2 linked regions of the Variovorax sp. PBL-E5 genome follow. The protein of the gene in region 1 interacts with the protein of each later gene in a pairwise test. Links are inferred from orthologs where the notes say so. Each region holds a gene or a part of one and is shown in the gene's direction. Other genes may lie near its edges. The genes, in order: ruvC and ruvA.

The links.
Region 2: the proteins of ruvC (region 1) and ruvA interact in binary tests that used the Escherichia coli proteins (3 or more experiments, as listed by UniProt). The link is inferred for Variovorax sp. PBL-E5 from one-to-one orthologs.

Annotation. Positions count from the first base shown.
Region 1 is NZ_LR594671.1:911,851-914,902, reverse strand. The notes cover bases 282-3,019. They hold ruvC (crossover junction endodeoxyribonuclease RuvC), read left to right. Parts: upstream 282-1,245; coding sequence 1,246-1,794; downstream 1,795-3,019. Other genes in these bases: lpxC (UDP-3-O-acyl-N-acetylglucosamine deacetylase), read right to left, coding at 2,717-3,019; WDLP6_RS04465 (hypothetical protein), read right to left, coding at 2,528-2,704; WDLP6_RS04470 (AbrB/MazE/SpoVT family DNA-binding domain-containing protein), read right to left, coding at 2,217-2,477; WDLP6_RS04475 (PIN domain-containing protein), read right to left, coding at 1,822-2,220; WDLP6_RS04485 (phosphatidate cytidylyltransferase), read left to right, coding at 282-1,122. Outside these bases: WDLP6_RS04490 (lysophospholipid acyltransferase family protein), read left to right, coding at 1-45; more of WDLP6_RS04485, read left to right, coding at 52-281; more of lpxC, read right to left, coding at 3,020-3,052.
Region 2 is NZ_LR594671.1:4,722,276-4,725,376, reverse strand. The notes cover bases 171-2,957. They hold ruvA (Holliday junction branch migration protein RuvA), read left to right. Parts: upstream 171-1,171; coding sequence 1,172-1,744; downstream 1,745-2,957. Other genes in these bases: ruvB (Holliday junction branch migration DNA helicase RuvB), read left to right, coding at 2,281-2,957; WDLP6_RS23115 (hypothetical protein), read right to left, coding at 1,754-2,185; WDLP6_RS23125 (PhoH family protein), read right to left, coding at 192-1,139; ybeY (rRNA maturation RNase YbeY), read right to left, coding at 171-190. Also shown: more of ybeY, read right to left, coding at 1-170; more of ruvB, read left to right, coding at 2,958-3,101. UniProt on the Escherichia coli protein: The RuvA-RuvB-RuvC complex processes Holliday junction (HJ) DNA during genetic recombination and DNA repair.

The DNA of each region.
Region 1 (3,052 bases):
CTGGACCGCGCGCGCGACGCGGTGATCGCACTGCGCTACGTGTAGGCCCGGATGAACGACTACCTGCGCCATCTCACGCCGACGCACCAGGTCGCAGCGCTGTTCCTGATCGTCTTCGGCCTGCTGGTGACGGTCAGCACCATCGCCTTCCTGCTGACCTTCAAGGAGCGCCGCAATCCGCGGCACGATGCACTGTGGCAGGCCGAGCTGCTGCACTTTCGCGCCCTGCTTCGCACCAGCTGGTTCATGGTGGTGGTGTTCTGGATCGGCTGGGCGCTCGGCGAAACGGTCGCGACCGTGCTGTTCGCACTCATCGCATTCTTCGCGCTGCGCGAGTTCATCACGCTGTCGCCGACGCGGCGCGGCGATCACCGCAGCCTGATCCTGGCTTTCTTCGTGGTGCTGCCGATCCAGTTCTGGCTGGTTGCGACGGCGCGCTTCGACCTGTTCACCGTGTTCATTCCGGTCTATGCCTTTCTTGCGATCCCGGTCGTGAGCGCACTGGCCGATGACCCGAACCAGTTTCTCGAACGCAATGCCAAGCTGCAGTGGGGCATCATGGTCTGCGTCTACGGCATGAGCCATGTGCCGGCGCTGCTGCTGCTGTCCTTTCCGGGCTATGAAGGCAAGAGCGCCTTCCTCGTGTTCTTCCTGGTGTTCGTGGTGCAGACCTGCATGCTGACCCAGCACTTGATATCACGGCGCACGACACTGCCGACCGACGGCGCCGAGCCCGCAGCGCCCGAGCAACCGGCGCGCGGCCTCGACGCGATCTGGCAGCGCCTTTTTCGGCAAGCGCCCTTCGCGCCGCACGTGAGCCGCAGCTTCAACTGGACCAGCTGGGCGATCGGCATGGTGATCGCGAGCCTGGTCGGCGCACTGTTCTCGTTCATCACGCCCTTCGGCTTCGGCCAGGCGCTGGCGATGTCGCTGATCGCCTGCGTCGCGGGCTCGATGGGGCACCTGGTGATGAAGGCGCTGAAGCGCGACCGCGGCATTCCCAACTGGGGCCAGCGCGGCGTCGGCATCACGGGCGCCAACGGGCTGCTGGACCGCGTCGATGCGCTGTGCTTCGCGGCGCCGATCTTCTTCCACTCGGTGCGCTGGTACTTCGGCGTATGAAGTTGCACACCCCCAGGCTTGCCCACTTCGTGTGGCCGCCCATCCCCTCACCGGGGGCAACACCAGCGGCCCGGCAAAGCCGGTTCCGCGGTGTTCCCCGCATTCGGCCGGGGAAATGACGCCGTGCGAATACTAGGGATTGATCCTGGCCTGCAAACCACCGGCTTCGGCGTGGTCGATGTCGACGGCCATGCGCTGCGCTATGTCGCCAGCGGCACGATCACCACCCGCCACCTCGGCACCGGCGAATTGCCTGCGCGACTCAAGGTACTGTTCGATGGCATCGGCGAGATCGCAGAGCGCTACAAGCCCGATGCGGCGGCGGTGGAGATCGTGTTCGTCAACGTCAATCCGCAATCGACGCTGCTGCTCGGCCAGGCGCGCGGCGCCTGCCTGACGGCGCTGGTCACGAGCAATCTCACGGTCGCCGAATACACCGCGCTGCAGATGAAGCAGGCCGTCGCCGGCCACGGCCGCGCCGCGAAGGCGCAGGTGCAGGAGATGGTCAAGCGCCTGCTGCACCTGCCAGGCGTGCCGGGCAGCGACGCGGCCGACGCGCTCGGCATCGCGATCACGCATGCGCACGTGGGTGCCTCGATGGCGCGGCTCAGCCAGGCGACGACGCTGGGGCGCAGCACCAACGGCGTGTACCGGCAGGGGCGTACGCGGTGAGACGGCACGGGCGGCGATTCGAGCGCCTCAACGCAACAACCGATGAGTTGGCGTCTTCGCCGCCTTCTTGTCCAGCGTCAGCACCGGGGCGTAGCCCGCGATTTGCGCACGCACTGCCAGCAGATAGTCCGAGAAATCGGCAGGCCCGGCCTCGTAAAGTCCAAGTGCCTGTCTGACTGCGCCCGGGGATTCGACCTTGAGCTGATCCTGTTCCATCAATGCACTCAATGCCTGATGCACCGATTCCCGTTCGTAGCCATAGCTGCGCTCCAGCACCCAGGCCAACTCGCACAGCACGATGTGATCGACATAGGCAGGCACCCGCGCACTCGCGTTGTCTCGCAACCAGCTTTCTGCCTTGGCGGCCTGACGGGCGTCGTCGTTGGTGAGAAGCTTCACCAGGATGTTGGTGTCCAGCGCTATCACTTCGCTGACCTGGATCCGTGCTTTTCCTTGAGGTGTGCCGCCACGCCAGCGTCCATTTCTTCGACGGTCAGAGCCCGCCGGGGTCGCGCCAGAAGGCCCCTGAGTGCCTTGACCGGCTTTGGTGACGGCCGCTTCAGGATGATGGTGTCGTCGTCGACGACGGTCACCAGCAATCGATCGCCAGCTTCCAGCCCAAGCCGTGTCCTCGCGGCGCTCGGCAGCGTCATCTGGCCTTTGGATGTCAAGGTGGTCTGCATCAACATTCCTTACGAAGACGTAAGGATACCATTCGGTACGGATGCGGTGCTCAGACCACCCGTTCCGCGATCAGGACCGCAAAGAACCCGAACGCCGCCAGCAGCGTCCACTTCAGCACAACCCACCCGAAGCGCCGGTACTTGACCCGCCCCGTCCCCGCATAGAACGCGAACGAAGCTCCCGCCACCAGCAACAGCAGCAGGACGGCCCAGCGGAACAGCAGCATCGACCGGCGTGCCTACCAGGCCCGCGCGACTTCGGCGAAGCCGACCGGCGCGCGCTTCTCGTCGTCGAAGGTCACGATCTCGTAGGCGTCTTCGTGCGCCAGCAACTCGCGCAGCAGCTTGTTGTTGAGCGCGTGACCGGAACGGTAGGCGCTGTAGGCGGCCAGCAGCGGCCGGCCGATCACGTAGAGATCACCCATCGCATCGAGGATCTTGTGCTTGACGAACTCGTCGTCGTAGCGCAGCCCGCCTGCATTGAGCACCTTGGTATCGTCCATCACGATCGCGTTGTCGAGCCCGCCGCCGAGCGCGAGCCCCTTCGAGCGCATGTACTCGACCTCCTTGGTGAA
Region 2 (3,101 bases), 3.8 Mb from region 1 along the record:
TGCCGCGGAACTCGCGGTTGAGCCGCTGGCCTTCTTCGGCATCGACGATGCGCACGGTGATCTCCCCATCGCGGTCAAGCGCGTGGCGGACCCAGCGTGCGACGCTGTGCCGCGGCAATGCGGCGCGGTGGCGGTCCACGCCCTTGAAGCGCGCGAACTGCAGCGACAGCGAAAGAACGGCGAGTGCCATGTCAATGCCTTGCGGTGCGCTTGCGGGCGTTGTCGTAGGCGTCGACGATGCGCGCCACCAGCGGATGCCGCACCACGTCGGCACTGGTGAAATGCGTGATCGCGATGCCGTTGACGCGCCGCAGCACCCGTTCGGCATCGACCAGCCCGCTCAACTGCGTCTTGGGCAGGTCGATCTGGCTCACGTCGCCCGTCACCACGGCCTTGGCGCCGAAGCCGATGCGCGTGAGGAACATCTTCATTTGTTCGGGCGTGGTGTTCTGGGCCTCGTCGAGGATCACGAAGGCGTTGTTGAGCGTGCGCCCGCGCATGAAGGCCAGCGGCGCGATCTCGAGGGCGTTGCGTTCGAAGGCCTTCTGCACCCGGTCGAAGCCCATGAGGTCGTACAGCGCGTCGTAGAGCGGCCGCAGATACGGGTCGACCTTCTGCGTGAGGTCGCCGGGCAGGAAGCCGAGCCGCTCGCCGGCTTCGACCGCGGGCCGCGTCAGCACGATGCGCTGCACCGCACTGCGCTCCAGCGCGTCGACCGCGCAGGCGACGGCGAGGTAGGTCTTGCCGGTGCCGGCCGGGCCGATGCCGACAGTGATGTCGTGGTTCGCGATGTTGTGCAGGTAGACGCTCTGATTGGGCGTGCGCGCGCGCAGGTCGGTGCGGCGCGTGGCGAGCGTGATGGCGCCGTCGGGCGCTTCGTCCATCGCGCCGTCGCCTGCCAGCGTGAGCTGGACGACCGCGGCATCGATCGGCCGCTGCGCAATTTCGTAGAGCGCTTGCAGCACCTCCATCGCGCGCTGCGCATTGACCTTGGGGCCGTCGATCTTGAACTGCTCGTGCCGATGCGCGATCTTGACGTTGAGCGCTTCCTCGATGCGCCGCAGGTGCGCATCGAGCGGCCCGCAGAGGTGGCCGAGGCGCGTGTTGTTGGGTGGGGCGAAGGTGTGTCGCAGAATCACGCGGATTTCATTCAAGAGCGAGAAGGGCACCCATGATAGGCAAACTCACCGGCATCCTGGCCGAACGCAATCCGCCGCAGGTGGTGGTGGACTGCCATGGCGTTGGCTACGAGGTCGACGTGCCGATGAGCACTTTCTACAACCTGCCGGCGAGCGGCGAGCGCGTTTCGCTGCTCACGCACTTCGTGGTGCGCGAGGATGCGCAGATCCTCTATGGCTTCGGTACTGCCGCGGAGCGCGCAGCTTTTCGCCAGCTGATCAAGATCTCGGGCGTCGGGCCGCGCACCGCACTGGGCGTGCTCAGCGGCATGAGCGTGGGTGAACTCGCACAGGCCATCACGCTGCAGGAAGCGGGGCGGCTGGTGAAGATTCCCGGCATCGGGAAGAAGACCGCCGAACGCCTCCTGCTCGAACTCAAGGGCAAGCTGGGTGCCGAGCTTCCGCTGCCCGCGCACGCCGCCACCGATGCGCAGGCCGACATCCTGCAGGCGCTGATCGCGCTCGGCTACAGCGACAAGGAGGCCGCCGCCTCGCTCAAGGCGCTGCCGAAGGACGTGCCGGTGGGCGAGGGGATCAAGCTGGCGCTGCGCGCGCTGGCCAAGTGAACCTGCGCGTCAGAGGTCCTGCGTGAGCAGCGCGAGCAGGAACATCGCACCCTGGCATGCGATCACGATGCCGTGGCGCTGGATCAGCTGACGCGCATCCTGCACGCGCTCTTCGAGCGTGCGAGAGGCATTGGACGTGAAGCGCAGGCCGAGGCGGTGCGTGGCGCTGTCCAGCGCAGGCATCGACGTGATGGTGCCGGTGGCCAGGCTCTCGAGCAGCCCGCCGTCGAAGCGCAGCCGCGCTGCGAGGTAGCGCTCGAAGACGCCGATGACGATCGTCGCGCCGAAGCCCATGCACGAGATCGCCGGCAGCGAACGCGCGGTCAGCGCCAGCACGAGCAGGGACACGCAGCTCAGGCCCAGGCCGCAGGCCGCCATCACGGCGCTGGCGCGCAACAGGCTCGCAGCGGCGGCACAGAGTGCCCGGTCGTTCTCGCTCATGGGATTCTTTCTCGGCGCAGCATTCTGCCAGCGCGCGCGGCGGCGCCGGCCGAGGCCGCCCAGCCGACTAAACTGCGCGCTCAGCCCGACCTGCCATGACCATCCAGACCGACGACTTCGCACCGGCCCCGCAACGCGTGGTGTCCGCCGCGCCTGCCTCGCCCAACGAGGAAGCGATCGAGCGGGCGCTGCGCCCCAAGCTGCTCGACGAATACGTCGGCCAGGCCAAGGTGCGCGAGCAGCTCGAGATCTTCATCGGCGCCGCCCGCCAGCGCGGCGAGGCGCTCGACCACGTGCTGCTGTTCGGGCCGCCGGGGCTGGGCAAGACCACGCTGTCGCACATCATCGCGGCCGAGCTCGGCGTGAACCTGCGCCAGACCTCGGGCCCGGTGCTCGAGAAGCCGAAGGACCTCGCCGCGCTGCTCACCAACCTCGAGCGCAATGACGTGCTCTTCATCGACGAGATCCATCGCCTGTCGCCGGTGGTCGAGGAAATCCTCTACCCCGCGCTCGAGGACTACCAGATCGACATCATGATCGGCGAAGGCCCGGCCGCGCGCAGCATCAAGCTCGATCTCCAGCCCTTCACGCTGGTCGGCGCCACCACGCGCGCCGGCATGCTGACCAATCCGTTGCGCGACCGTTTCGGCATCGTCGCGCGGCTCGAGTTCTACACGCCCGAAGAGCTGGCGCGCATCGTGCACCGCAGTGCCGGACTGCTGGCGGTGCCGACGGACGCGGCCGGCGGTTTCGAGATCGCGCGACGCTCGCGCGGAACGCCCCGCATCGCCAACCGGCTGCTGCGGCGCGTGCGGGACTATGCGCAGGTGAAGAGCGACGGACGCATCACCGAAGAGGTTGCGCACAAGGCGCTGGCGATGCTCGACGTCGACCCGCAGGGCTTCGACCTGATGGA